Regions from separate parts of the Streptomyces nidicola genome, predicted to be linked through region 2. Evidence: riboswitches for the same ligand, from Rfam matches in the RefSeq annotation. Region 2 holds a riboswitch; the other holds the start of a gene.
The links. A riboswitch is a leader RNA that binds a small molecule or an ion and turns the genes downstream of it on or off. The one in region 2 is predicted to bind thiamine pyrophosphate.
Positions count from the first base shown of each region.

Region 1: another riboswitch for thiamine pyrophosphate. It lies ahead of ACOKM3_RS37485 (purine-cytosine permease family protein); the one in region 2 lies ahead of thiO (glycine oxidase ThiO).

Region 1 is NZ_JBNBPI010000001.1:8,283,746-8,298,646, reverse strand. Features, by position in the region: gene thiE (thiamine phosphate synthase) at 1-386, opposite strand, end outside; gene thiM (hydroxyethylthiazole kinase) at 383-1,204, opposite strand; gene ACOKM3_RS37485 (purine-cytosine permease family protein) at 1,266-2,666, opposite strand; TPP riboswitch at 2,656-2,750, opposite strand; gene ACOKM3_RS37480 (family 2B encapsulin nanocompartment shell protein) at 3,164-4,579, shown strand; gene ACOKM3_RS37475 (family 2 encapsulin nanocompartment cargo protein terpene cyclase) at 4,634-5,971, shown strand; gene ACOKM3_RS37470 (geranyl diphosphate 2-C-methyltransferase) at 5,988-6,875, shown strand; gene ACOKM3_RS37465 (hypothetical protein) at 7,034-8,119, shown strand; gene ACOKM3_RS37460 (SpoIIE family protein phosphatase) at 8,590-10,608, shown strand; gene ACOKM3_RS37455 (NAD(P)H-quinone oxidoreductase) at 10,663-11,622, opposite strand; gene ACOKM3_RS37450 (IS701 family transposase) at 11,968-13,197, opposite strand; gene ACOKM3_RS37445 (helix-turn-helix domain-containing protein) at 13,365-13,910, shown strand; gene ACOKM3_RS37440 (transposase) at 13,907-14,461, shown strand; partial or broken gene ACOKM3_RS37435 (alpha/beta hydrolase) at 14,473-14,901, opposite strand, start outside.
Region 2 is NZ_JBNBPI010000001.1:6,544,416-6,559,316, forward strand. Features, by position in the region: gene bfr (bacterioferritin) at 1-453, opposite strand, end outside; gene ACOKM3_RS29550 (sulfite oxidase-like oxidoreductase) at 629-1,261, shown strand; gene ACOKM3_RS29555 (DUF4396 domain-containing protein) at 1,296-1,796, opposite strand; gene ACOKM3_RS29560 (deoxyribonuclease IV) at 1,923-2,786, opposite strand; gene pknB (Stk1 family PASTA domain-containing Ser/Thr kinase) at 2,835-4,787, opposite strand; gene ACOKM3_RS29570 (thiazole synthase) at 4,888-5,682, opposite strand; gene thiS (sulfur carrier protein ThiS) at 5,690-5,890, opposite strand; gene thiO (glycine oxidase ThiO) at 5,887-7,065, opposite strand; TPP riboswitch at 7,063-7,176, opposite strand; gene ACOKM3_RS29585 (hypothetical protein) at 7,229-7,576, shown strand; gene ACOKM3_RS29590 (NAD(P)/FAD-dependent oxidoreductase) at 7,765-8,937, shown strand; gene ACOKM3_RS29595 (Rv2175c family DNA-binding protein) at 9,022-9,387, shown strand; gene thiE (thiamine phosphate synthase) at 9,467-10,117, shown strand; gene metF (methylenetetrahydrofolate reductase [NAD(P)H]) at 10,212-11,132, shown strand; gene ACOKM3_RS29610 (hypothetical protein) at 11,178-12,062, shown strand; gene ACOKM3_RS29615 (phytoene desaturase family protein) at 12,194-13,690, opposite strand; gene ACOKM3_RS29620 (TetR/AcrR family transcriptional regulator) at 14,344-14,901, opposite strand, start outside.

The DNA of each region.
Region 1 (14,901 bases), 1.7 Mb from region 2:
TCCTCGGCGGTGGCCGCACTCAGCCCCAACACCGCGTCGTCGCCGATGAGTTGACGTACGGAGGTGGCGGGCAGGTCGGACTGGCCCACGTGGACGCCCGTGACGCGTGCGCCGTTCGCCCGTGCGGCCAGGAACACGTCGACCCGGTCGTTGACGATCAGCGCGACGTGCTCGGGCAGGACCTCGGCGACGTCCCGGACGGTGCGCAGGAACTCCCGTCCGCTCGCGTGCTTCTCCCGGATCTGTACGGCGGTGACTCCTCCGGCCACGGCCTGCGCGACGGTCTCGGCCACGGTGCGACCGCGGGCCGCGCACTGCGCGGTGTCGGTGACCAGATACACCGACAGGTCGATCCCGGCAGCCACCGGGTGCGGACGCGCCGTCATGACACCTCCGCCCGCTTCGCGAGGTCCTCCGGGGTGAGCGCGGCGAGCGCGTCCAGGAAGCCGACGGCGAAGCTGCCGGGTCCGGCCGCGGTCCGGGCGGCGGACTCGGCGGCGACCGTGTACGCGGTGGCGGCGGCCACCGTGGTCACGAACCGGTCCGCGTCCACCGCGGCGAACGCGGCCATCACCGCGCCCAGCGCGCAGCCGCCGCCGGTCACACGGGTCAGCAGGGCGTCCCCGTTGGCGATCCGGGCACTGCGTGTGCCGTCGGTGACGTAGTCCACGGGGCCCGACACGGCGACCACACTGGCCGCCGTCCGCGCGAGCTCCACGGCCGCGCCCTCGGCGTCGTCGACACCATGCGAGGCGTCCACGCCCCGGCCGCCGCCGCCCGCGCCCGCCAGCGCGATGATCTCGGAGGCGTTGCCCCTGATCACGGTCGGCCGCAGCGCGAGCAGGTCGGCGGCGAGCGCCGTACGCACCGGCAGCGCGCCGATGGCCACCGGGTCGAGCACCCACGGCGTGCCCGCCTCGGCCGCGGCCCGCGCCGCCTCGGGCATCGCGGCGCGCTGCTCGGCGCGCGGGGTGCCGAGGTTGACCAGCACGCCCGAGGCCACGCGGGCGAAGGGCCCCGCCTCGTCGGGGATGTCGACCATGGCGGGCGCGGCGCCCACCGCGAGCAGCACGTTGGCGGTGAACCCGGTGACCACCGCGTTTGTCAGGCACTGCACCAGCGGTGCGTCCTGCTGTACGCGCCCGAGAGCCCGCGCCGCGAAGGCGACGAGGTCATCGGGGCGACCGGGGGACGTCTGAGGCATGGGGTGACTCCAGGTGCAGGAGGTGCGATACGTACAGGTGGTGCGGGGCTCGTACGGCAGGTCAGCCGCGTCGCCGCAGCCGCAACGGCGCGTACACGGCGGCGGCCACGAGGAACGCTACGTAGTACGACACGTCCGCGCCGTGCAGCGCTTCGGCCACCGGGCCCACGTACAGGCTGGTGTCCATGAACGGGACCGCCGCGCCGAAGGCCGCCGCGAAGGCCAGCAGCGCCGGCCAGGCGGGCCCCCGCCGCTCGCGCTCGGCGGCGAGGTCGAGCGGCGCTCCGGCCCGCGCCCTGGCCCGCGCGCGCCAGTCGACGAGGACGATCGCCACGAAGCCGGGGATCCAGTACCCGACGAACAGCAGCACATTCTGGAACCGCGCGGTGGTGTCGGCGGCGTGCATCCACAGCACGAGCGGGAAGCCGAGCGCGGCGGCGAGGGCGGCGGCCACCGGGCGCGGTATGCGCACGCCGATGGTCTGGAGGGCGAGCGAGCCGCTGTAGTCGTTCATGGCGTTGCTGCACAGCGCGGCCAGCGCCACGGCGAGCAGCCCGAACGCGCCGACCGCTCCACCGCCGAGGATCTTGTCGACCCCGGCGGCCGTCTGGTCGGTCAGCACGGAGGCGCCCCACAGCCCGAGCGCCTGGACGGCCACGAACGACACCAGCAGGCCGAGCAGCGTGTACCAGAACATGCGGGTACGGGAGGTGGTGGCGGGCAGGTAGCGGCTGAAGTCACTGGCGTACGGCGCCCAGGACAGGCTGAGGCTCAGCGCGATGGTGCTGGTCAGGACGAACGCGCCGGCGCGGTCGGCCCCGTGCACGGAGCCGTGGGCGGCGGGGTGCACGCCGTCGAGCATCCGCCACGCGATGAGCAGGAACGCGGCGCCGAGCACGAAGGTCATGACGATCTGGAGCCGGTGGATGGCCTCGTAGCCGAGGACACCGAGCAGTCCCTGGGCGAGCAGCATGACGAGGACGCCGACCCAGAACGGCCAGCCGAACAGGCGGGCCAGCGCATCGCCGCCGAACAGGCCGATGAGCGCGTCCCACGCGATGGACGACAGCCACTGCAGCACGCCCGGCAGCACGACGCCGCGCCCGAACGCGAGCCCGGCCAGCGGCAGTTGCCCCGCCCCGGTCCTGCTCCCCCACGTCCCGAGGTAGGCGGTCGGCACCGCGCCGACCAGGGTGCCGAGCACGACGGCGGCGAGGGCGGTGGCGAAGTCGAGGCCGAGGGCGATGCCGACGGTGCCGGTGAAGACGCCGGTCATGGTCAGGTTCGGGGCGAACCAGACGGTGAACAGGCGCCCGGCCCCGCCGTAGCGGTTGGCCTCGGGGACCGGTTCGATGCCGTGCCCCTCGATGCCGAGGTCGCCGGGTGCCGCGGGCATCCGCCCGTCGAAGGCGCCGCTCTCGCGGTCGGCAGGCAGGCCACTGGAAACATGCGCCACAGGCATGAGACATCCCTCCGCCAGTACGAACTGGTTCAGGTTCGACGGGTGTGTTCTCAGCCCTCGGGTGGGGCACCCCGTGTCCGGTTACGGCGGCCAGGGTAACGCGGTGGCCGGTGTCGGCGCGCGGGTGGGTTCCCGCTCGGCCGTGCCGCCTTTACCTTGCCCCGTGCAAAGTCCGCAATGAGGACCTCTGCGGCGGCTGGCCGACTTCCATCGGGTTTGCGACCCCGCGACACCCTGCCGCCGCGTGAGAGCGGGCCGGCATCCGCGGGGACACGCCACGGAAACGGGCCGAGATCCATCGGTGGCCGGGCAAACACCGCGCGGCCTTGATCATCGCATCGAGCTAATGTCCCCGGCTTCCCTTGGCCGGGCGGGCGAGGCGGCCCTTACGGTGATTCAGGTTCTGGACGCATTACCTCTGACATATCCCTCTTTCCTTCTTCTGCCCCGTTGCTACGGGCATGCGTGCTTTCGCCCGACCAAGGAGAGCTCACCCGATGACCGTTGACTCGACCACGCCGGACACCGCGTCGGTACCGCCGCAGCAGACCAGCCTCGGCACGGCGGCCGCCCGCAACCTCGCCACCACGACCAAGTCCGCACCGCAGATGCAGGAGATCACCTCGCGGTGGCTGCTGCGGATGCTGCCCTGGGTGGAGACCAAGGGCGGCGTCTACCGGGTGAACCGTCGCCTGACCTACACCGTCGGCGACGGGACCATCGAGTTCATCCAGGACGGCGGCACCGTCCGGGTCATCCCCCGCGAACTCGGTGAACTGGCGCTGCTGCGCGGCTTCGACGACGTCGAGGTGCTCACCACCCTCGCCGACCGGTGCGTGCAGCACGACTTCCGGGCCGGCGACACACTGGTGGAGCGCGGGGCACCGTCGGACAAGCTGCACCTGATCGCCCACGGCCGCGTCAGCCAGCTCTCCGAGGGCGAGTACGGCGACGAGGTCGCGCTCGACGTCCTCGCCGACGGCGACCGCTTCGGCGACAACGCGCTGCTGGACGAGGACGCCCGCTGGGAGCAGACCGCGGTCGCCGAGACCTCGGGCACCCTGCTCACCCTGTCGCGCTCCGACTTCGCGGCCGTGCTCTCCGCGGCGCCGCACCTTCAGGAGCACGTCGACGAGTTCAAGTCGCTCGCGAGCCGGGGCCAGAACCACCGCGGCGAGGCCGAGATCCCCATGTCGGCGGGGCACGTCGGCGAGCACGAACTGCCCGGCGCCTTCGTCGACTACGAGGCGAAGCCGCGCGAGTACGAGCTCTCGGCCGCCCAGACGATCCTGCGCGTGCACACCAGGGTCGCCGATCTCTACAACGAGCCGATGAACCAGACGAAGGAGCAACTCCGGCTCACCATCGAGGCATTGCGCGAGCGCCAGGAGCACGAGCTCGTCAACAACCGGGAGTTCGGCCTGCTCCACAACGCCGACTTCAAGCAGCGCCTCCAGCCGCACTCGGGCCCGCCCACGCCGGACGACCTGGACGAGCTGCTCTGTCGCCGCCGCGGCTCGAAGTTCTTCCTGGCGCACCCCCGCACGATCGCGGCGATGGGGCGCGAGTTCAACGCGCGGGGGCTGTATCCCGACCACGTGGACCTCGGCGGCCAGCAGGTGCCGGCCTGGCGCGGGGTGCCGATCCTGCCCTGCAACAAGATCCCGGTCACCAAGGAGCGCACCAGCTCGATCCTGTGCATGCGTACCGGCGAGGACAACCAGGGTGTCATCGGCCTGCACCAGACCGGGCTGCCGGACGAGTACGAACCGGGTCTTTCGGTCCGGTTCATGGGCGTCGACGAGCAGGCCATCACCAAGTACCTCGTCAGCACGTACTACTCCGCCGCGATCCTCGTGCCGGACGCGGTCGGTGTGCTGGAGAACGTACAGATCGGCCGCTGGCCCAGGTAGCGGGCGCAGGCCCGGAGCCGCCCACCCCGCCAAGGAGCCCTCAAGGAGACATGGATGCCCCCGCCTGAGCCGACACCTCCTCAGTCGAGCCTGCCGGAAGCGGTCTCCCGCTTCGGGGCGCAGGTCCTGGCCGACGCCGCGGCCCGCGCCCGTGACATCGGCGCCGTCACGGGCGGCGCGCCCCGAGTGGCCCCGCCGGCCGCCGAGGCACCCGCGGCCCCGGTGCCGGCGACCCCGGTGCCGACGGCCGGGGTACCGGCAGTCGAGGTGCCGGCGGCCGAAGTCCCGCCTGCGGGCGCCGACTTGGAGCGGCTGCTGCGCGGGCCCAGCGGCCTCGGCACGGCGGGCCTGCGGCTGACTCCGCGGGCGGAGCCGAGTCCGCCGGACCCGGCTCCGGCGCCGACTGCCGCGAAGGGCAGGCCCGTTCCCGGCCTGTACCACCACCCGGCGCCCGACCCCGATCCCGTACGCGTCGCGGAGGTCAGCCGCAGGATCAAGGCCTGGGCGCTGGACGAGGTCGATCTGTACCCCGACGACTGGGAGGAGGAGTTCGACGGATTCTCCGTGGGCAGCTACATGGTCGGCTGCCACCCCGACGCACCCACCGTCGACCACGTCATGATCGCCACCCGGCTGATGATGGCCGAGAACGCGCTGGACGACTGCTACTGCGAGGACCACGGTGGCTCGCCCGTCGGCCTCGGCTCCCGGCTCCTGCTCGCGCACACCACGCTCGACCCGCTGTACACGACGCGGGAGTACCAGCCGCAGTGGACGGAATCGCTCTACGCGGACGCGCCCCGGCGCGCCTACCGCTCCGCCATGGAGTACTTCGTCCAGGCGAGCAGCGCCTCGCAGGCCGACCGCTACCGGCACGACATGGCCCGGCTCCACATGGGCTACCTCGCCGAAGCGGCCTGGTCCGAGCACGACCACGTACCGGAGGTGTGGGAGTACCTGGCGATGCGCCAGTTCAACAACTTCCGCCCCTGCCCGACCATCACCGACACCGTCGGCGGCTACGAACTGCCGGCGGATCTGCACGCCCTGCCGGACATGCAGAAGGTCATCGCGCTCGCGGGGAACGCGACGACCATCGTCAACGACCTGTACTCGTACACGAAGGAACTCGACGCTCCCGGACGGCACTTGAACCTGCCGGTCGTGATCGCGGAACGCGAGGACCTGTCCGACAAGGAGGCCTACCTCAAGTCGGTCGAGGTCCACAACGAACTCATGCACGCCTTCGAGACAGAGGCCGCGGCCCTGGCCGCCGCCTGCCCGCTCCCGAACGTCCAGCGCTTCCTGCGGGGCGTCGCGGCGTGGGTCGACGGCAACCACCAATGGCACCAGAACAACACCTACCGCTACAGCCTGCCCGACTTCTGGTAAGAGATAGGACACATCAGTGACCAGCACCGAACTCACCGCCACGGCCCAGACCGCCTCCCCGTACATCCCCGGTCCCGCCACCCCCTACCAGGGGGACATCGCCCGCTACTGGGACGGCGAGGCCCGGCCGGTCAACCTGCGGCTCGGCGATGTCGACGGTCTGTACCACCACCACTACGGCATCGGCGCCGTCGACCACTCCGCACTCGGCGACGGGACGGGTGACGCGAACGAGAAGAAGCTGATCGCCGAGCTGCACCGTCTCGAGTCGGCACAGGCCGAGTACCTGCTCGGGCACCTCGGTGACATCGGCCGCGACGACACCCTGGTGGACGCCGGCTGCGGCCGCGGCGGCTCGATGGTGATGGCGCACCAGCGCTTCGGGAGCAAGGTCGAGGGAGTCACCCTCTCCGCCAAGCAGGCCGACTTCGCCAACGGCCGGGCCGAGGAACTCGGCATCCAGGACCACGTCAGGGCGCAGGTCTGCAACATGCTGTCCACCCCGTTCGAGACCGGGCAGATCTCGGCGTCGTGGAACAACGAGTCGACCATGTACGTCGACCTGCACGACCTGTTCGCCGAACACTCCCGCATCCTGGAGGTCGGCGGCCGCTACGTGACCATCACCGGATGCTGGAACCCGCGGTACGGCCAGCCCTCGAAGTGGGTGTCCCAGATCAACGCGCACTTCGAGTGCAACATCCACTCGCGCCGGGAGTACCTGCGCGCGATGGCCGACAACCGCCTGGTGCCGCAGGCCGTGATCGACCTGACCCCGGACACCCTCCCGTACTGGGAGCTGCGGGCCACGTCATCGCTGGTGACGGGCATCGAGGACGCGTTCATCAACTCGTACAGGGACGGCTCGTTCCAGTACCTGCTGATCGCGGCGGACCGCGTCTGACCGTTCCCCGACCGAAGGGGGTGGAGCCGTTCGAGGACGGCTCCACCCCCTTCGGTGTCACCCGGCGTTCGCGCCTGTGCCATGATCCGTCGACGGCGGCCGGCCCTGGGGAGGGACCGGCCGCCACCGAATTGGCACGGTACAAGGGGAGTTCACCAGTGAATCCGGGTGGGGATCAGGGCGGTTCGTCGCTGTCGGACGAGGATTGGGAGCGCTTCCTCCAGGAGTCCGAGGACGGTGTGCGGGACGCGCCGAAGGAGCCGTCGGCGCGCGCCCGCATGGTGACGCGCCGCTTGCAGGAGGAGGACGCCCGGCCCGAGCCGTGGCGTGCGCACCGGCCGGCCCGGCCGCGCCGCCGTACGGGTTGGTACGTACTCGGCCTGGTGGCTGCCCTGGCCGTGGTGGTCGTGGCACTCGCTCCGGGACGGGTGACGGACTGGTTCGGGTCCAGCTCCTCCTCCGACGATCCGACACCGCTCGCAGCGGCGCCGCCATCGGCCCGATCGGCCGAACACCCCACACTGGCCGAGCCGTTCAGGGGCTCCCCCGCCGCACGCTGGGCCTCCGGGACGGCCGGGATCACGGTGCCCGCGGCCCGGGCCACCGGCTGGATGACCAAGGCACAGGTCGCCCGGACCCTCGAACGCTCCCGCGACTTCCTCGCCGCGTCCAGCCTGGACCCCGCGGTGCTGCGCGGCGCACACCCCGTCGAGGCCATCGCCCTCATCAACCCCCACCAGCCGAAGGAACGCGCCTTCCTGGACCGGTCGTTGAGCGCGCCGAGCGAGAAGTACAACCCGCTCGTGCTGTTCAGTCGCTTCGACCCGACGAAGGTCGAGCCGGCCGGCGACGTGGTCAAGACCCGGGGCCGCATCACGTACCGCGCGGGCGACAAGGGTGCGCTGGAGGTCACCACCGATGTCACGTACGTGTACCCGGTGATGAGCGCGGAGACGGGCGACGACCGTGTCACGCGCGTCATCGTCCGCCGCGAAGTGGTGATGAACTGGCACGATCCGGCGAAGGTGGTCACGGAACCGGGCACCTTCTCGGTCGTCTCGAACCGCGTGGACACCACCAACGCGGGCTGCGAGACCTACACCGGCTACCTCACCCCGTCCTTCACCGACGAGCACGACACCGGCGAAGGACCCGTGGTCGACCCGTACGACCGCAGCGTCACGATGGACGAGCGGGTGGGCGCCGCCGGGGACGACAAGTGCGGGACCGCCGCGCGGTCGTGAATCGGGGGGCGGCACGGTGCGCCGGCGTCGGGGTGCGGACGCAGGAACAGGAGCCCAGGCCGTGCTGGAGGAGGGGTGAGTCGATCCAGTACGGGGCGGACAGCTCGGCGAGGGGCTCATCGTGCGGTGCGTGGCTCATACCGAGGAAACGACTGCGCCCCGTGCGCGGGCGCGTGCCCCGGCGAAACCGTTATCTCGCCGCCCCCGCACGAGTGAAGCCGGATGCGCTCCGTGAGCGAAAGTGCGGATGTGACGCCGTCGTCGTGGACGAGTGGTGCTCGCGGAGCGTCAGCGGGGTGCATGCCGTCAACCCGCCGTCGCAGGGCACGGTGCTGTCTGCGGTGTCCGCCCTCGCCGGCGCGCGTACGGCTGCTCATTCCGTCTTCTCAGGGGATCATGGTGGAGTGGAAGAGGACGCCGCTCTCAGCCCGGGTCCCGCCTTCGACTTAAAGAGTCTCCAGGCGGCGACCGTGGGGGCAGCGCTGGTCACGGGGCCCTTTCACCGGCTGAGAGAGCGCAATCAGCCGTTCGAGGAGCTGTTCGAGTTCTGGCGGTTGGGGCAGGAAGCGGGCGTCGCGCTGGCGGGGCCCGCCCTGCGGCCCGTGCTGCGTGCCCTGGATCTCGCCGGGACGGAGCGATCGACCGTGCTGGTCGATGTCCCCGGCACTCGCTCCGAGGGCGCGACACACCATGCGTGTGTGGTGACGTGCGTCCCGGTGCGGATCTGGTGCGGACGTGCCACGTTGATGCTGGCCGCGCGCATCACGACGCGCGTGCTCGGTGCCGGTGGTGGGGTGCGGGAAGAGGCGCACGACACTCCCGCGAATGCGGTCAGACGCTACGAGGCCCTGCTGTCGGCCATCCCGCACGTGGTCTGGCTGATGGACAGGGACGGAAGCGTGTCGGCGCTGGTCGGCCGGTTCGGACAGGGCAGCGGCGGCCTGTGGAACCCGGACGGCAAAGGCTCGTGGATGGACGCCGTCCACCCCAAGGACCGCGCGTGGTTCGAGTCGAAGTGGCAGGACACCGCGAGCGGCCGGTCGCTCCTCGATGCGGAGATTCGCGTACGGGCAGCGGACAACACCGGCGGTTACCGGCACGTGAAGATCATCGCGGTACCGGTGCTGAGGGACGGCGAGCTCGTCGAGTGGATCGGCACGGTGAGTGACGCCGAGGAGCAGTGGCGCAGGCAGATGCGGGAACGGCTCCTCGCAAGGGTGGCGGCCGAGCCCGTGGCGGGTGACCTCGCGGAGCTGTTCGCCGGTACGGCCTCGGCCGTGGTGCCCGACCTCGTCGATGCCTTCGCCGTCTTCCAGCTTCAGAGCGGCGGCCCCGCCGCGCGCGATCCCGGCTCCGGCCTCCACCTCACCAGCCGGGTGCGCATCGCCCGCGCCCCGAACCTGCCGCCGATCACTCCGCTCGCGGGCGACTTCGTTCTCGGCCCGCTGGCCGAGCAGGCGATCGAGCACCGCCGGGCCCGGGTCATCAGGTTCCCGGCCGGCGGACCGCCCGATGACCTGTTCTCCGGGCCGACACGGGAATGGCTGGCCCGCGCCCAGGGCACGAGCCTGACGCTGCTGCCGATCGTCGTGGACGAGCGGACGGTGGCCCTCGCGGCGGCGGCGACCTGCCAGGGCAATCCGCCACCCAGTGACACGGACATCGAGCTTCTCCAAGAGGTCCTCCACCGGGCTCAGGGCCCCGTGTCACGCACGCTCGAACTCCAGAATGTGCGTGACACCGCCCTGGCCCTCCAGCGCTCGTTCCTGACGGCCCCGCCCCAGGTCGAAGGTGCGGAGCTGGCGGCGGTGTACCAGCCCGCCAGCTCCCAGGCCGAGATCGGCGGTGACTGGTACGACGCCACGGCCTGCCGCGACGGATCCCTGACCCTGACGATCGGCGACGTCGCCGGGCACGATCTGAACGCCGCCACAGCCATGGGCAAGGTCAGCAACATGCTGCGCGGCTTCGCCTACGACGACCCCACGAGCCCCGCCCGGACACTGAGCCGCCTGGACCAGGTGACACAGGGCCTCGGCACCAGTCCGTACGTCACCATCCTCCACGCGGTGCTCACGCCGGCCGAGGGCGGTGGCCGGGATGCGGTCCTGTCCAATGCCGGGCACCTCCCGCCCCTGCTCGTTCCGGCCGGCGGTGGGGTTCCGCACTATCTCGCCGCCGTCGACGGTCCGGACCTGCCCCTGTGCGTGGCACCTGGCGCGCGACGCGGTGAGTGGCACGAGCGGCTCGGGCCGGGAGACACGCTGCTGCTCTACACCGACGGTCTGGTGGAGACACCCGGGCAGGACATCGGCGACGGGCTCGGCCGGCTGGCGGCCCGAGCCGCCTCCCTCACGTCCCAGGACCTGCCGCTCGCGACCCTCATCAAGGAGCTGCTCACCCTGCCCGGCGAGCGCCGCGACGACATCGCCATCATCGGCCTCCGCGTCACGGTCGACTCGCCGTGCCCGCGGGAGCGCGAGCGCTGAGCCACGGGCGCAGGGGACTTCACACTTCACACTTCAGACCTCAGACCTCAGACTTCAGGCGTTCACCAGAAGGATTTTGCCGACGTGGTGACCCGTGTCGATCAGCCGGTGCGCCTCGGCTGCCTCGGCCATCGGCACGGTCTGGTCGACGACCAGTCGCACGGCCCCGCTCTCGATCATCGGCCAGACCTCGCTCCGGACCTCGGCCACGATCGCCGCCTTCTGCTCGGCGGAGCGGGTGCGCAGGGTCGTACCGTGCACGGAGAGCCGCTTGAACACCATGTCGGCGAGGTCGAGTCGGCCTTCCAGTCCGTCCTGGAGGCCGATGACCACGAGGCGTCCGTCCGGGGCCAGGGACTGGACGTTCCGCTCGAGGTACTGGCCGCCGACCACGTCCAGGATGACGTCGTAGGGGCCGTGCTCGGTGAAGTCCTGAGCGCGGTAGTCGACCGCCACGTCGGCGCCCAACTCCTTTGCCCTGGCCGCCTTTTCCGGGCCGCCGACGGTGGTGACGACCCGGGCCCCGACCGCCTTGGCGATCTGGATGGCCGCGGTGCCGACGCCGCCCGCGCCGCCGTGGACGAGCAGGGTCTCCCCCTCCTCGAGGTGCGCGGTCATGACGAGGTTGGACCACACGGTGGCCACCGCCTCGGGCAGCCCGGCCGCCTCGACCAGGCCGACCCCCTTGGGCACGGTGAGCAACTGCCCTGCCGGAACGGCGACCTTCTGCGCGTATCCGCCCCCGGTCAGCAGCGCACACACCTCGTCCCCCACCTTCCAGCCGGTCACCCCCGCACCGACGACGCCGATACGGCCCGACACCTCGAGCCCCGGGTACGGAGAGGCACCCGCGGGGACCGGGTACAGACCCATCCGCTGCATGACATCGGCCCGGTTCACCGCACTGGCCACCACGTCGACGACCACTTCCCCGGCTGCGGGTACGGGGTCTTCGGCATCGACCCATTGCAGTACTTCGGGCCCACCGGGTTCCTTGATCGACACTGCCTTCATGACATTCCGTTCACGTGGTTGAGGGGAGACCGTCTGTGCGCGGGGCCACTGCTCGCGCTCTGCTTCTAGGGCCTGTCGTTTGGATTAGGCCGGATCAGGGAGCGGGGTCTGGTGCGTGCGATCGCAAGGCGGAGGAGGGAGGCGACGCGGAGCGTCGTCGACCGACGACAACGCCGCGAGCGTGCGTGCCAGACCCCGCGAGCCCGGCCTGATCCAAACGACAGGCCCTAGTAGTGCTTCGTTAAGTTCTGGCTCGGCTCGCTGTGAGGGGTTGGCCGCAGGTGGTGCAGGTCCCGGTCCAGCACCGCAGCAGGTCCTGCAGGGTGTCGAGGACTTGGTAGAGACTCAAGCTGGACTCGGGGCTTTTGGGTCGTAACGCCGCAGGGTGAGGAAGGCCTGGGCGGCGGTGACGAGGGTGACGTGGTGGTGCCAGCCGCGCCAGGTGCGGCCCTCGAAGTGGTCCAAACCGAGGCCGTGTTTGAGTTCGCGGTAGTCGTGCTCGATGCGCCAGCGCATCTTCGCCAACCGCACCAGGTCGGCGACCGGGGTGGTGGCGGGCAGGCTGCTCATCCAGTAGCCGCTCGGTGCCGCCTCGTCCTCACGCTGTTCGACCAGCAGGGTCCGCAGCGGCAGCACGCCGTCCCAGCGGGCCCGTCCGCCGGCCCGTTCCTGGGCGGTGCGGCGGGCGAGCTTGCCGGCCGGCCGCACTTGCAGCACCGCGAAACGGGAGGTCATCGGGCCCTTGCTGCCTTGTCGCCAGGTCACCTGCTGGAACGGGGTGGTGGCATCGACGACATCGGCCAACGCCCGGGCGCTATCGCGGTAGCAGGGCCGCGTCGGCGGCCCCAGCCCGCCGTAGGGCGGCTGATACGGTTCGGCCGCCTCCATCTGCACGGTCTCCTTGGGATCGACGGCCATCACGTAGGACCAGCCGTGTTCCTCCAGCGCCTGCCGGAAGGAGACACTGCGGCCGTAACCGGCATCGGCCACGATCACCGGCACCTGATCCACCGAACCGGACAGCTCATCGAGCAGGTCCAGCGCCAGCTGCGGCTTGGGCACGTGCCCCACCTCCTCCGGCACCCCCGCAGCCCGCCGCCGCGCGACATCACCGGCCCACTGTTCGGGCAGGAACAGCGCCCACTGAAGCGGGCACGACACAGTGTCGGTGGCCGCGTGCACGCTCACCGCGACCTGGCAGTTGGCCCGCTTGCCCAGCGCACCGCAGTACTGCCGGGCCACCCCCACCGACGCCGTCCCGCACTTGGGAAAGGACACGTCGTCGACCACCCACACCTCGGGCCGGATCACCTGGCAGAGCCGCTCGGCGATCCGGCGGCGCACCGGCGTCCAGTCCCACGGTGACTGGCTGACGAACTGCTGCAGGGCCTGCATGTTCCCGTCCGGCAACCGCTCGGCCATCGGCTGGATCGACTTGCGCCGCCCGTCCAGCATCAACCCCCGCAGATAGCACTCGCCCCAGCCCCGCTGATCCTTGCGCGGCACCGAGGCGAACACATCCGCAACAAACAGTCCCAACTCCGCCCGCAGACGGTCCACTTCATGTGCGTCCACACACCCAACATGCTCCTGATCAGCCTCAACAACCAGAGCTAACGAAGCACTACTAGTGCTGGATTCCTCTTTGGCGGGGTAGGTGTAGTAGTGCGGGGTGCTGATTCGGGCTGCTCGGGGGGCGAGTTGTTGTGCCAAAGGTGTTATCGGCCCGTCCGGCTTCGGACGTGGCGGAGGAGAGCAAGGTCCGCAGGCTGGCCGGGGCGAGGCACGCGCCGGCTGACTGGATTCTGCGGGCGGGGATCATCGCGCTGAGCTGGGACGGCCTGCACGTTCCGGTGATCGCGCACCGGTTGGGCTGCCATCACAAGACGGTCCGTAAGTGGTTGCACCGGTTCAACACCCAGGGCCTGGACGGACTTGGTGACCGGCCGGGCTGCGGCCGCAAGCGCAGGATCACCGAGGACGAACGCTCCCGCATTATTGCCCTGGTCAAGCTGACTCCGCCCGGCAGACTCGAGATCCAGCCGTCCAACGAACTGTGGGCGGCCGATGTGAAGGGTCCGGAGGAGTGGACTCTGGACGCGCTGGCCGCCACCGCCCAGGCCGAAGGCATCCAGGTCGGCCGGTCTCAGGTCCGCCGGATCCTCATGGCAGAGGGCGTGCGCTGGCGCCAGACCCGTACCTGGACCACCAGCCGGGATCCGGAGTTCTCCCCAAAAGGACGAGGATTGTCGGCCTCTACACCGAACCGCCGAAGGGCACCACGGTGATCTGCGCGGACGAGCTCGGGCCGGTCATCCCGCGTGCCTTCCCACCCGCGCCCGGCTGGTCACCGGACGGGCACCGGATCAAGGCGGAGCTCGACTACAGCCGTGGCCCGGAAAAGACCTGGGTCTACGGTGGCCTGCGGGTGCGTGACGGCATTGAGGTCACCACCACGGCCGCTTCCCGCAACAGCGTCAACTACCAGCAGTTCCTGCAGAGAATCGAGGACGCCAACCCCACCGGTCCGCTCTGGATCGTGACCGACAACCTGTCCTCCCACAACAGCAAGTCCACTCGCGAGTGGCTGGAGGGCCACCCCCGCATCCACCATGCCTTCATCCCGGTCGGCGCCTGCTGGCTCAACCTGCAAGAAGGCTGGTGGCGCCTGTTCCGCAAGGCTGCCCTGGCCGGCCGCTCCTTCTGCGGACCCGACGACATCGCCGAAGTCACCACCGTGGCCACCGCCCAGCTCAACGCCCGTGCCAAACCCTGGATCTGGGGCCGACCGGCACCATCAACGCGCGTCCTCCGGCACCGTTTTGAGTACCGCCTTTGAGGAATCCAGCACTAGTCGTGCAGTGCGCTCTTCGGCGCGTTCACGGCGAGGTTCCGCGCGACGTTGGCCGCCCGTGTGTCACGCAGGCTGTCGAGGAGCAGGAAGTCGTGGACCATGCCCGCGACCCGCACCGACGTGACATCCACCCCGGCCTCACGGAGCTTGTTCGCGTACTGCTCGCCCTCGTCACGCAGCACATCGGCCTCATCGGTGATGACCAGCGTCGTCGGCAGCCCCTTGAGTTCCTCCAGCGAGGCCTGCAACGGCGCTGCATGCACCTCGGCCCGCTGCGCCGGGTCGGTGGTGTACGCGTCCCAGAACCACTTCATCCCGTCGCGCGTGAGGTAGTAGCCCTCGGCGAACTGCAGATACGAGGGGGTGTCGAAGTCCGCGTTCGTCACCGGATACAGCAGGACCTGCGCCTTGAGGTCCGTGCTTCA
Region 2 (14,901 bases):
CGCGATGTACAGCGCCTCACCCAGCTTCTCCACCAGCTCCAGCTGCGTGTCCAGGTAGTCGATGTGGTGCTCCTCGTCCTCGAGGATCGACTCGAAAATGTTCGCAGACGTGATGTCGCCCTTGCCGCGCATCAGCTCGATGCCCCGCTTCAGACGGTCGATCGCCTCGACCTCGATCTGCCGGTCCGCCTGGAACATCTCGGTGACCGTCTGGCCGACCCGGACGTGGAAGAGCCGCTGATAGTTCGGCAGACCGTCCAGGAACAGGATCCTGTCGGTCAGCACCTCCGCGTGCTTCATCTCGTCGAACGACTCGGAGCGTGTGTACTTCGCGAGCTTCGTCCAGCCGAAGTTGTCCTGCATCTTCGCGTGCAGGAAGTACTGATTGATGGCCGTGAGCTCGGCCGTCAGCTGCTCGTTGAGAAACTCGATGACCTCGGGGTCGCCCTGCATCGCAGAGGCTCCTTCCAAGCGGTTACTGGGCAGGTTTCGCGCATCCTTGCACCGGCACACGAGTGCGTCCAGTAAGTGCATGCTTAGTAGGAGTTGCCCGAATCAACGCTCGTGGCAGGTCCGGGCGGGGTGGGCGTGGTCACGTCCACTGCTCCAGGTCTGTCAGGATGGAGGCATGGGTCATCCGGTGGGTCGCGAGTCTGGGGGAGCAGTGCAGCCGGAGCTTCCACCGGGGCAGCGTCTGCAGCGCGGCTGGCCCGTCACGCACTACGGCCCGGTGCCCAAGTTCCGGCCCGAGCGCTGGGAGTTCAGGGTCTTCGGCGCGACCGCCGACGGTGACAAGCACTGCTGGAACCACGAGGAGTTCTCGGCGCTGCCGTACGGGACCGTGGTCGGCGATCTGCACTGCGTCACGAAGTTCAGCATGCTCGCCGCCGAATGGGGCGGCGTACGCGCCTCCACGATCCTGGAGCTCGCCCCTCCCGGGCCCGATGTCACCCATGTGATGGTGTGGGCCGAGTACGGATTCTCGTCCAACCTGCGGCTGTCCGACTTCGTGTCCGAGCGGACCATTTTCGCCACGCACAAGGACGGCGAGCTGCTCACCGCGGAGCACGGTTTCCCGCTGCGCCTCGTGGTGCCCCATCTGTACGCCTGGAAGGGCCCGAAGTGGGTGCGCGGCGTCGAGTACATGACGGCGGACCGGCGCGGGTTCTGGGAGGAGCGCGGGTACCACAACGTGGGCGACCCGTGGCGTGAGCAGCGGTACTCGTACCAGGAGGGGCCCGGCGAAGGGCCCGAGTTCTAGGCCTCTCACCGGGCTCGGGGGTGCCCCCTGGGGGTCAGTGGTACTGGTGCACCACCGCGTGGCCCTTGCCGCGGCCGATCATCCAGCGGTTGACCGGGGTCGTCACCACGAAGGCGATCGCCAGTGACAGGGCCAGCGTGATCCAGAACAGGGCGTCCGAGAGGTGGGCGTCCATGGCGCTCGGCCAGAGGGCGATCACGCCGTTGTCGATCAGCTCCATGACCGCGATGGACACGGTGTCCGCGGCCAGTGCGACGCGGAGGGCGGACTTGAAGTCGACGCCCGCGCGCAGGACGCCGCGCATCGTGAGCGAGTAGCCGAAGAAGAAGGCGAGCACGATCGCCAGGATCATCGTCGGCACGTTGCCCCAGCCGAGCGCGGTGCCGATCACCATGCCGAGGACCTCGCCGATGGCACAGCCGGTGAGGCAGTGCAGGGTGGCCTGGGCGGCCATGGACCAGCTGACCTTGCCGCCGGTGCCGGGTGCGCCGTGCGTGCCGTGGTGTTCGTGCCCGGTGTGCGTCTCGTGCTGCATGGTTCCCCCAGTGGTCACTGCGGATGCTGTCACTGAGGGAACCATATACCCCCTAGGGGTATTCCGCAGGTTGTGAAATCCCCGGATCCGAAGTTCCCGGATCCGAGGTTCTCAGCTTCGAAGTTCTCAGATCCGAAGCTCCTTGAGGCGTGCGACGTCGGCCGCGTGCCCCTCCTTGCCGCCGGGCGTCTCGATGACCAGGGGAACGTTCTCGGTCGCGGGGTGGGCCAGCAGTTCGCGGAACGGGTCCTCGCCGATGTGGCCGGAACCGATGTTCTCGTGCCGGTCCTTGTGGGCGCCCACGACGTCCTTGGAGTCGTTGGCGTGGATCAGCTTGAGGCGGCCCTCGCCGACCGTGTCGACGAGCAGGTCGAGGGTCTGCTTCATGCCGGCCGGGCCCGTGAGGTCGTGGCCCGCCGCGAAGATGTGGCAGGTGTCGAGGCAGACGCCCAGCTTGGGGTGGCGGTCCAGGACGTCGAAGTACGGGCCGAAGTCCCAGGTGCGCGAGCACAGCGAGGCGCCCTGGCCCGCGGTCGACTCCAGGAGCAGGAACGGGTCGTCCTCGTGGGTCAGCTCGTCGAGCAGCGGCAGCATGCGCTCGCGGACCTGCGCGAGGGCGACCTCACGCTCCCGGCCGCCGGTCGCGGAGCCGGTGTGCACGACGACGCCGAGGGCGCCGATGGCGCGGGCGCGGCGCAGGGAGTGCCGCAGGGACTCCACCGACTTCTCCACGGTCGCCTCGGTGTGCGAGCCGAAGTTGATCAGGTACGGGGCGTGGACGTACGCCGGGATGTTCTCGGCGGCGCACTGGGCGCGGAAGTCCTCGTCCTGCTTGGGGTTGCCGGGCGGGGTGGCCCAGCCGCGGGGGTTGGCCACGAAGACCTGGACGGTTTCGGCCTTGAGGTCACGGGCGTAGGAGAGGCCTACGCTCGCGAGGCCGCCGGCCACGGGGACGTGACCGCCGATCGGGTTGCGGATGCTGCTGTTCACCCGGCCCAGGGTGTCATGGGTGTTCGAACGCCCGGGGCCGGGCCGCCGCTACCGGATGGTGATCGTGATGCTGGACCCCTTCGGGGCCTCGTCGCCGCCCTCCACCGACTGGCTCTTGACGGTGTCACCGAACAGGCCGAGCAGCCCGCGGTTCTCCTCCACCTCGAAGCCCGCCGCGCTGAGCCGCGACTTCGCCTCGTCGACCTTCATGCCCGTGACATCGGGGACCTCGACCATGACGGGGCCCTTGGAGATCGTCAGGGTCACCGTGTCGCCCTCGGCGAGCTTGCCCTCGGCCGGGGACTGCCGGGCGACACTGCCCTTGTCCTCCTCGGAGTTGACCCGCTTCGTGGAGATCTCGGCCTTCAGGCCCGCGTCCTCGAGGTCGGCGATGGCGTCCTGCTCGGACTCGCCCGTGACATCGGGGACGTCGATGGGGGAGCCCTTGGAGACGACCAGGGCGACGGCGGAACCGGCCTTGCGGGTCGCGCCCGCGCCGGGATCCGTGCTGATCACCGAGCCCTTGGTGATCTGGTCGCTGAACTTCTTGGTGGTCATGCCCGGTTCGAGATCGCGCTTCTTGAGGTTGCTCTTCGCCTCGTCCAGCGGGGTGCCGCTGAGGTCGGGGACCTTCACGGTCTTCGAGCCCCTGGACACGGTCAGATCCACCGTCCCGCCGTTGCGGATGCGGTCGCCGGAACCCGGGTCGCTGTCCATGACGGTGCCGCGCTTGAACGTGTCGCTGTACGCGCGCGTGACCGTGCCCCGCTCCAGGCCCGCGTCGGCCAGGCGCTTCTCGGCCTGCGTCTGCGTCTGGTTGAGGACGGACGGGACCTTCGTGAACTGGCCGGAGTTGATGTACCAGACGCCGGTGCCGAGGCCGAGGACCAGCAGGACCGCCGCGAGGATCGCGAGGGTGCGGCGCTGCGGGCCGCGACCGCGACCGCTGCCGTGCGCAGGGCCGGGGGCCATGGGCGGTGCGGGCGGCGGCATCTCCAGGCGGCTCGTCCGGTTGAGCTGCGCCTGGTCCGCGGAGTCCGTGGGCAGCGGCAGCTGTACGGGCGTGCCCAGCGCGCGCGGGATCACGCTCGTACGGTCGTCGGCCCCCAGGTGCTCCGTGTCGAGCGCCTGCGGCGGCACCGCGTCCAACTGGGCGTCGGTGAGCGCCGACCGGGCGCCCCTGGCCTGCCCGAGGAGCGCCACGGCGTCGTGCGGACGCACCTCGGGGGTGCGTGCCGTCGCCGACGCGACCAGCTCGTCGAGCTCGAAGGGGAGGCCGGGGACCGCGGCCGAGGGCGGGGGCACGTCCTCGTGGAGGTGCTTGTAGAGGATCTGGGCGGGGGACTCGCCCGCGTGCGGCTTGCCGCCGGTGAGCATCTCGTAGAGGACGACACCGCACGCGTAGACGTCGACGCTCGGCGTCGCCGTGCCGTTCTCGATCTGCTCGGGCGCCAGGTACGAGACTGTGCCGAGGACCGCGCCCGTCGTGTTCGTGACCGTGTCCACCGCGCGGACCAGGCCGAAGTCCGCCACCTTGACCCGGCCGTCGTCCCCTATCAGGACGTTCTCCGGCTTCATGTCGCGGTGCACGAAGCCCGCGCGGTGGGCCGCTCCCAGCGCGGCGAGGACCGGCTCCAGGATGTCGAGGGCGGCGCGGGGCCGCAGCGCTCCCCGGTCGCGCAGCACGTCGCGCAGGGTGCAGCCGGCGACGTACTCCATCGCCAGATACACGTACGGACCGTCGGTGCCCTGGTCGAACACCCCCACGACGTTCGGGTGCGAGAGGCGGGCCACCGACTTGGCCTCGCGGATGAAACGGTCCACGAACGAGGCGTCGGCGGCCAGCGAGGGGTGCATCACCTTGAGCGCGAGCACGCGGTCGAGGCGGGTGTCCACGGCCCGGTAGACCGTGGCCATCCCGCCGACCGCGATGCGTGCGTCGACGCGGTACCGGCCGTCGAGCACGTGCCCGAGCAACGGGTCCTGAAGGGTCGTGTCCACGCAGGCGAGTGTACGAGGAGTGACCGACAGGCAGACCGCGTGCCGCAGGACTGGGCCCGTCCTGAAGCACAGCTGTGACCGGCGCCGCCGTGCGCCCGCGTCAGAAGGCGGGGCGCTCCGGATCCAGCCGCGCGCGCCCCTCCATGGGCGAGGACGCCTCCGCGAAATGGCGCTTGGGGATGCGCCCGGCGCGATACGCGAGCCGGCCCGCCTCGACCGCGTGCCGCATGCCCTCGGCCATGAGCACCGGCTCCTGCGCGCGGGTCACCGCCGAGGCGAGCATCACACCAGCGCAGCCGAGCTCCATGGCGAGTGTCACATCGGAGGCCGTGCCCGCGCCCGCGTCCAGGATCACCGGCACGCGCGCGTGCTCGGTGATCAGCTGGAAGTTGTGCGGGTTGCGGATGCCGAGCCCGGAGCCGATGGGGGAGCCGAGCGGCATGATCGCCGCGCAGCCCACGTCCTCCAGCTTGCGGGCCAGGACCGGGTCGTCGTTCGTGTACGGCAGGACCGTGAAGCCGTCGTCCACCAGCGTCTCGGCCGCGTCGAGCAGCTCGATCGGATCGGGCAGCAGGGTGCGCTCGTCGGCGATGACCTCGAGCTTCACCAGGTCCGTGCCGAGCGCCTCGCGCGCGAGGCGGGCCGTCAGGACGGCCTCTCCCGCGGTGAAGCAGCCGGCCGTGTTCGGCAGCACCCGGATGTTCAGCTTCTCCAGGACGGAGAGCACCGAGCCGTGCACGCTCGCGTCCACACGGCGCATCGCCACGGTGGTGAGTTCGGTTCCGGAGGCCAGCAGGGAGCGCTCCAGGACGTCGAGGCTGGGCGCCCCGCCCGTGCCCATGATCAGGCGCGAGGAGTACGAGTCGCCCCCGAGGACGAAAGTGTCGTCGGCCATGGACGGTTCAGCCTCCTTGTACGGCCGTGAGGACCTCGACGCGGTCTCCTTCGGAGAGCGCCGTGGCGGGCCACTGGGTGCGGGGGACGACGATTTCGTTGAGGGCGGCGGCGACACCCTTGGGAGCGGTGGTGAGCGTGGTGACCAGGAGGTCGAGCGTGGTGCCCGCGACCACCGTGCGCGGCTCGCCGTTGAGGTGGACCTTCATGCGGGCTGCTCCAGGAGGGCTGTGCCGAAGCGTTGCGGTGTGAACGGACGGGCTTCCTCCGGGAGTTCCCCGGTGGTCAGGACGTGCGCCATGGCGTCGCCGGTGACCGGCGTCAGGAGCACGCCGTTGCGGTAGTGGCCGGTCGCAAGGAGGAGGCCGGGCAGGGCGGTCGGCCCCAGCAGCGGGGCGTTGTCGGGGGAGCCGGGGCGCAGGCCCGCGCGGGTCTCGGTGAGCGGGAGTTCGGTGATACCGGGGACGAGTTCGTGGGCGTCCCGCAGGAGTTCGTAGACGCCTCCCGCGGTGACCGTGGTGTCCCAGCCGAGTTCGTTGCTGGTGGCGCCCACGACGAGTTCGCCGTTGACGCGCGGCACCAGGTAGATGTGGCCGCCGCGCACGACCGCCCGGACCGTGCGGCTGAGGAAGGGCGCGTACCGCTTCGGCACCGTCAGGCGCAGCACCTCGCCCTTCACGGGGCGGACCGGCGGCAGCACCGCGTCGGGCACCCCCGCGAGCTGTCCGCTGCGGCTTCCCGCCGCCAGGACGACCTGGTCCGCGGCGAGTTCGGTGCCGTCGGCGAGGACCGCGCCGCACGCCCGGTCGCGGACGACACGGAGCCTTTCGGTCCACGACCGGTGGAAGGTCACGCCGGAGCGCTCGCAGGCCGTCACGAGGGCGCCCGCGAGCCTTCTCGGGTCGATCTGGTGGTCCCCGTCGACCCGCAGTCCGCCGCGCACGCCCGGCGCGAGCATCGGTTCGAGGCGGCGGCAGTCGCGGCCCGAGAGCCACTCGGACTCGAGCCCCGACTTCGTTTGCAGCGCGTGCAGTTCGCGCAGGTGCGCGCGGTCGTCGGCGTCGAGCGCGACCGCGAGCGTGCCGCACGCGCGGTAGCCGAGGTCCTGCCCGGTGGCCTCCGACAGCTCGGCCGCGAAGTCCGGGTAGCGGCGCGCGGAGGCGAGGTTCAGGCCGAGCAACGTCTGCTCGCCGTGGTGAAGTTCGGTGACGGCGGCCAGCATTCCGGCCGCCACCTGGGCGGCCCCGCCGCCGGGCTCGGGGTCCGCGACCGCGACGGAGAGACCGCGCTGCGCGGCCCGCCAAGCGGTGACGAGACCGATGATGCCGCCACCGACGACGAGGACGTCGCAGGTGTGCGAATGAACGGATGGCGTCGACGACATGGGCGTCAAGCCCCTCCCTTCGCCGGTATGACCCGGATCAGGTTCGTACGGTCGAAGGCCGCTCCAGCCTCCCTCTCAGCCCGCTGCGTACGGGCTCCCGCGAGTGCTCTACGTTGGCCACCCTAGCCGTTCACCATGGCCTCCAGTAAGGGAGTCTCAGCTCGTGGCCCGTTCTCTTGACGGTCTTGTCCTGTCCCCCGTTGTCGACCAGGCCCCGGGGCAGGTGGGCACGCGGACCCGCTTCACGTACCGGGAGAAGGACGGCCGGATTTCGGCCGCCTACGTAGGCGGCGATGTCGTGGAGGGGCACCTTGTGGGTACGCGCTCCGGGGACCGGATCGACTTCCGCTACGTACAGCTGAAGACCGACGGGACCACCTCCTCCGGGCACTGCGTCTCGACCGTGTCCGAGCTCCCGGACGGCCGGGTGCGCCTCGACGAGACCTGGGAGTGGGAGTCGCAGGAGGGCAGCGGCACCAGCGTCGTCGAGGAGCTCCCCGGCCGGGTGTGAACGCCGCGGCGCCGCCCCTCTCTTGATCGCTAAACCGCCGGCACATGTGCAGGACGTCACGGCGCGGGAGTGGCCCGCACCGCTGACCGACGCAAGATCGGGTGCCTAAGGTTGATCCCGTGAGCGAGCAGCGGAGTGGGAGCGGAGCGCCTTCGGGGCAGCGGAACGTCGTCATCGTGGGCGCGGGCATGGCCGGTGTGCAGACGGCGGTGGCGCTGCGCGAGCACGGCTTCACCGGCGCGGTCACGCTGCTCGGCGCCGAACCCCACCAGCCGTACGACCGGCCTCCGCTGTCCAAGGCGGTGCTGCTCGGCAAGGCCGAGGGCTCGGCCTTCGACGTGGACTTCGAGGCGCTCGGCGTCTCCCTGGAGCTGGGCCGCGAGGTGACCGGGCTGCGGCCCGGCGACCACGAGCTCGACACGGCCGAGGGCCCGGTCCCGTACGACGTGCTGGTCGTGGCGACCGGCGCCGAGCCCGTCCAGCTGCCGGGCGCGCGGTCCGCCCCCGGCGTGCACCTGCTGCGCACGCTCGACGACGCGGAGCGGCTGCGGCCCGTCCTCGCCGAGCAGCACGACGTGGTGGTCGTGGGTGCCGGCTGGATCGGCGCCGAGTTCGCCACCGCGGCCCGTGAGGCCGGCTGCCGGGTCACGGTGGTGGAGGCCGCGGAACGGCCGCTGACCGGGGCGCTGCCCGCCGAGATCGCCGCCCCCATGGCGGCCTGGTACGCCGACGCCGGAGCGCAGCTGCGTACCAACGCGCGCGTGGAGAGCGTCGAGCCCGGCGTCGTGGTCCTCGACGACGGCACGCGGCTGCCCGCGGGAGCCGTCGTCGTCGGCATCGGCGCCCGCCCCGCCACCCGCTGGCTGGCCGGCTCCGGCATCGAGCTCGGCGCCCACCGCGAGGTCCTCGCGGACGACGGGCTGCGCACGTCCGTGCCCGACGTGTACGCGGTGGGGGACTGCTCCTCGTTCCCCTCGGGGCGCTACGGAGAGCGCCTCATGGTCCACCACTGGGACAACGCGCTGCAGGGGCCGCGCACGGTGGCGGCGAACATCGTGGGCCAGACCCCGGCGGTGTACGACCCGGTGCCCTACTTCTGGTCCGAGCAGTTCGGCCGGTTCGTGCAGTACGCCGGGCACCACGCGGGCGCCGACACGACGGTGTGGCGCGGCGACCCCGCCGGCGCCGCCTGGTCGGTGTGCTGGCTGCGTGACGGCGCCCTGGTGGCGGTTCTCGCCGTCGGCAAGCCGCGTGACCTGGCCCAGGGGCGCAAGCTCATCCAGGCGGGGACCGCGCTCGACCCGGAGCTCCTCGCGGATCCGGCCCGGCCGCTGAAGTCCGCGGCGGCCTCCAAGGCGTGACAGAAGGGGCGAAACGGGAGGAGCCGTGGCCCATCCGCACCGGCTCGGCTTCCGAGTGTCAGTCCGGGATGGCACGCTTGTCCTGTGACCGAGATTGACGCAAAGATCGATGCTCTTGTCCCTGCCTGGCTCGCCCTCCCCGACATCGCGGAACAGCTCGATGTCGAGGTGACGCGTGTGCGACAGCTGGTCAAGGAAGGCCAGCTGATCGCCGTGCGCCGCGGTGAGAACAGGGCACTGTACGTGCCCGCCGCCTTCATCGACGGCGACAAGATCGTCAAGGGGCTCGTCGGCCTCCTGACGGTTCTGAGGGACGACGGCTTCAGCGACGAAGAGATGCTGGAGTGGCTCTTCACCCCCGACCCGAGCCTGCCGGGCACGCCCGCGCAGGCCTTGAGCGAGAATCGCGGCACGGAGGTGAAGCGCCGCGCCCAGGCGCTCGCCGTCTGACCTGACAACCGTCCGGCGTGCGCACCACGACCCTGTGGTGCGCACGCCACCGACATCGCACGACCCACGGGGGGACTTCATGGCGGAATCGTCCAAGCGCGCACAGCTCGCCGATGCGCGGCTGTACCTGTGCACCGACGCGCGCAGGCGCCAGGGTGATCTGCCGGAGTTCCTCGACGCCGTGCTGGCCGGCGGCGTCGACATCGTGCAGCTGCGCGACAAGGGCATGGAGGCCGGCGAGGAGCTGGAGCACCTCCAGGTGTTCGCGGAGGCGGCCCGCCGCCATGGCAAGCTCTTCGCGGTAAACGACCGCGCGGACGTCGCCCACGCGATCGGCTCGGATGTGCTGCACCTGGGCCAGGGCGACCTGCCGGTCCCCGCGGCCCGCGCCGTCCTCGGCGAGGACGTGCTCATCGGCCGCTCCACGCACGCCGAGGACGAGGCCGCGGCGGCCGCCGTCCAGGAAGGCGTGGACTACTTCTGCACGGGCCCCTGCTGGCCGACCCCGACCAAGCCCGGGCGGTACGCCCCCGGCCTGGACCTGGTGCGCTACACGGCGGGCCTGGGCACGGACCGCCCCTGGTTCGCGATCGGCGGCATCGACCTCACGAACCTGGACGAGGTGCTGGAGGCCGGCGCCCGCAGAGCCGTCGTCGTCCGGGCCATCACGGAGGCCGACGATCCGGGGGCCGCGGCAGCCGAGTTCGCGAAGCGCCTGCGCGGCGCCTGACCTGCTCGATCCCTCCGGCACGGCGGTTCCGTGCCCCTGTCCGCAAGGTGGACGGGGATTAGGGGCTTTGGATATCGGTCAGTAACCTGCCCGTATGGCCCTAGGTACCGCTTCCACCAGGACTGATCGCGCCCGCCGCGTGAGCGACATGCTCGCGCCCGGCAAGACGGCTTTCTCGTTCGAGTTCTCCGCGCCGAAGACCCCGAAGGGCGAGCGCAACCTGTGGAACGCCCTGCGCAGGGTAGAGGCGGTCTCGCCCGACTTCGTCTCCGTGACGTACGGCGCGGGCGGCTCCACGCGCGCGGGCACCGTCAAGGAGACCCAGCAGATCGTCGCCGACACGACGCTGACGCCGGTGGCCCACATCACCGCCGTCGAACACTCGGTCGCCGAACTGCGCAACATCATCGGCCAGTACGCCGACGCCGGGATCCGGAACATGCTCGCGGTCCGCGGCGACCCGCCCGGCGACCCCATGGGCGACTGGATCTCGCACCCCGAAGGCCTCACGTACGCGGCCGAACTCGTTGAATTGATCAAGGAGTCGGGGGACTTCTGCGTCGGCGTCGCCGCATTTCCGGCGATGCACCCGCGCTCCGCGGACTGGGACTCCGACGTGCGGCACTTCGTCGACAAGTGCCGTGCGGGCGCCGATTACGCGATCACGCAGATGTTCTTCTACCCGGAGGAGTATCTGCGGCTGCGCGACAAGGTCGCGGCGGCCGGCTGCGAGACGCCGATCATCCCGGAATGCATGCCGGTGACGAGCGTGCGCATGCTCGAACGCCTGCCCAAGTTGAGCAACGCGGACTTCCCTCCGGAGTTGAAAGAGCGAATCCTCACAGCAAAAGACGATCCAGCCGCTGTACGCTCCATTGGCATCGAGTTCGCTACGGAGTTTTGCGCCAAGCTGCTTGACGAGGGAGTGCCGGGTCTGCACTTCATTACGCTCAACAACTCCACGGCTACGTTGGAGATCTACGAGAACCTGGGCCTGCACCAAGAGCGGGGCTGACTTCGCCGTACCCACCAGGGCTACGGCCGTACGAGAGGGGCGTACATGGGCTGGGCGGTCCTCTATGTCGCGTTCGGACTGGTGGCACTGTGGCTCCTCGGTGAGGTCCTGCTGCAGTACAAGGCGCGGCTGCGCTGGCGGCTGCTGGCCTTCGGCGGCTTCCTCGGAGTCGTGATCGGTGTCCTCATCCCTTCGGTGTACGTCATCGGGGTCGGGGCCATCGCGTTCGCGATCGGGCAGACGTACGTCACGCTGTCGTTCCGCCGCGGGTTCGCCGCGGGCTGGTCGCTCAAGGGCGTGCCGGGTGTGCCCGGCATGGACCGGGGGCGGCGCTCCGAGAAGGAGCTGCACCAGGACCCGACGCTCCAGGTCTCGGACCTGGAGTACGAGCAGGCGCCGCAGGAGTACGCGCCGGTCCCCGAGTACGCGCAGGTCCCGGAGTCGGCGGCCGAGAGCACGGCGGTGTACGCCCCCGAGCCGATGCCCGACGACACCAGCCAGTACGGCGTCTACCAGGACTCGGCGTACGCCCAGACCGCCCAGGCGGCGCACGGGATGCAGGACTACGGCTACGACGCCGGGTCCTACGGTTACGACCAGCAGAGCTACGGCTACGACCCGGCTCAGCAGCCGTACGCCGCCCCGTACTCGGACCCGTACATCGGAACGCAGACCTACCCGGCGCAGCCCCAGTACGGCGACCCGTACGCCACCGGGCAGGGCTACGCCGACCCGTACGCGACGGCCGCGGGCTACGGCGGGGAGACGCCTCCGGGCGGCGTCTGGGTGCCGCAGCAGCGCAACGGCGACGGGCAGCAGGACTACGGCGGTGAACTGCCGCCCGAGCAGCAGTACCCGACGTACCCGCAGCACGACCCGAACACCGGGTACGACAACAACGGGTACAACGAGCAGCAGTACAGGTACTGAGCCGAGTACTTGACCCGGTACCGCACCAGGTACTGAACGCGGAGCCCCGAGCGGCCTGAGGCGCTCGGGGCTCTTTGCGGGCTACCGCAGTTCACGCAGGCGCCGATGGAGCGCACGCGTGCGCCCATGGCTCACTGCGAGCCCTGGAAGTCCGGCCCCTCCACGATCAGGCCCGCCACCAGCGCGCCGGACATGCCCGCGTGCGGCAGGCCGCCGCCCGGGTGGGACCAGCCGCCCACGGTCGTCAGACCGGGCAGGGCCGTGGTGTTCGACGCGTGCAGCAGCCTGCCGCCCGCCGCCGCGAGCGCGGGGGCGGGCACGGCGCCGCCCTCGGCTCCGGTGGCCTCGGCGATGTCCTGCGGGATCCGCACCTCGTGCCACAGCAGCCGCTCGCGCAGGTCGGGCACCGCACGCTCGGCCGCCGCGAGGACCCGCTCCACGTCGGCCCCGTCCACGCGCGCGTGCGACGGCACGGTCACCGTGAGCGTCACCGCCTCGTGCTCGGCGTCCGGCACCGCTGTCGGCTCACCGGTGCGCAGTACCGCCACCGTCGGTCTCGAAGGCGCCGCGCCGCCTTCGAAGAGCCAGGCCAACTCGGCGTCCCGGTCCGCCGCGTGCACCACCGTGCGGTGCGGGGTGGCCTCCGGCCGGGCCCCGCGCAGCGCGAGGTGCACCGTCAGCCGGCTCGGCCACGCCGACTCGCGCTGGGCCGGTTCCTCGGCGCGCACGGGCCGCCCCGGAAGCAGCCCGCCGAGCACGCCCGGGGCGACGCCCGCCACCACGAACTCGGCTTCCTCCACCGTGCCGTCGGCCAGCTCCACGCCGGCCGCGCGTCCGTCCTTCTCCACGATCCGGGTGACGGCCGAGCCGAATCTGAACTCGACCTTCCGCTTCAGGCAGCGCGCGTGCACGGCGTCCGCGAGGGCGCGCATTCCGCCGGTCACCGCCCAGGTCCCGAACGTCTGCTCCATGTAGGGCAGCACGGCCGCGCTCGCCGGGGCCGTACGGGGATCGAGGCCGCTCGCCAGCGCGTACTGCTCCAGGAGTGCCACGAGGCGCGGCTCCCCGCCCAGTTCGAGCGCGCCGACCTCGGCGAGCGTCGTCGCCGCGCGGTCCTTGCGCAGGACCCGCTTGTGCACGACCGCGGGGTACGGCTCGCGGTCGGCCAGCACCTGCCAGTTCGGCCACAGCGGCTCTTCGAGCAGCGGGCGCCGCGAGCGGTCCCAGGCCTCCCGCGCGCGGTTCATGAACGCCGACCAGCGCCCGCCCGCGCCCGGTCCGACCGCCGCGTCCAGCGCCTCGGCGACGCCCGCCCGCCGCGCGTTCGGCAGGTCTGTCGTCGTGCCGTCCGCGAAGACGTGTCGCACGGCAGGCTCGATCTGGGTGAGGCCGACGAGGTCCTCCAGCGGCTCCTTGCCGGTCTTGATGAACAAGTCCCGGTGGACCGCGGGCAGATGGAGCAGCCCCGGTCCCGTGTCGAACGCGAAGCCGTCGCGCTCGATGCGGCCCAGTGACCCGCCGTACGTCGACGCGCGCTCGAAGACCACCGGTCGGTGGCCCGCGACGGCCAGCCGAGCGGCGGCCGCCATGGCGCCCATCCCCGCGCCGATCACCGCAATTCGTGCCATGCCAGGGACCTTATCCGCCACCACTGACAACACCGCCGCCAGGTCGCACCGGCCGGCGGCCCGCTGAGTGCGGGCACGCAGTGCCCCTGGGCCTGAGCACACACGCCTGAGTATCCGTACCTAGTCGGGGAGATGAGTAGGTACGCGGATGGGGCCGGACCTGCGCAGACGGAAGAGTGGAGGCCACGGAGAGGGGCACGGATGCGGCACCGCCGACACGGGGCGGCGGAACGGATCGAGTGCCTCTTGCCGCTCCTCTCGCCCGCAAGGGCGGGAGTGAGCACGGGGGACCACCCTGGGGGAGACCTGACGGGGGTCCAACGGGGGATACGGGGGAACGGGGGATCCCACGGGGGAAACGGGGGATCCACGGGGGATGCGCCGGTCCGGTGAGGCCTGAGAACGACCACAGGCCCTGCCGGACCGGCGCTTCATTTGTGCCGGGCCAGGGTCCTTCTGACGGGTCAGGCTGGATGCGGGCGGCCGTGAATGTTCGGTTCCGGTGAGTGGGGGCTGGTGCGTGCAGCTGCAAGGCGGAGGAGGGCGTCAACGCGGAGCGTTGGCAACCGACGACAACGCCGCAGATGCGCGTGCCAGCCCCCACGACTCCAGCAAGATCCGTCAGAAGGACCCTAGGACCCGGCACCCGTGCCTCAGGCCTTGCCCGTCAGTGGCTGACCGCCGCCGACCCGCCCCTGGAGCAGCAGCGAGAGCGCGCCGTGCACATCGTCCAGCGAGCGCTCCGGCTGGAACGCCTGCCAGTCCAGGGCGGCCACGAGGACCATGCCCACGAGGGCCGCCGCCGTGAGCGGCACATCGATCTCCTCGCTCAGCTCACCGCTCGCCACCGCGGCCCGCAGAACGTCCTCGACCACGGCCACCGTCTCGTTGCGGACCACGGCGAGCGTGGACTGCCAGGCACGGTTGGTGCGCCACAGCTCGGCTACGTAGAGCTGGGTGAAGGCCGGGTACTGGTCGATGAACTCGAGACCCGCACGGATCATCGCGTCCAGGGCGTCGACCTTGCTGCCGCCGTTCTCGTCCGACTTCTGCGCCGCCTCCCGGAGGGAGGCGGAGAGGAGTCCGACGCCGTGCCGCAGCAGCTCCTCGAAGAGGACCGACTTGCTGGCGAAGTTGTAGTAGACCGTGCCCTTCGCGACCCCGGCCCGCTCGGCGATCTCGTCGACCGTGGTCGCGGAGAAGCCCTGTTC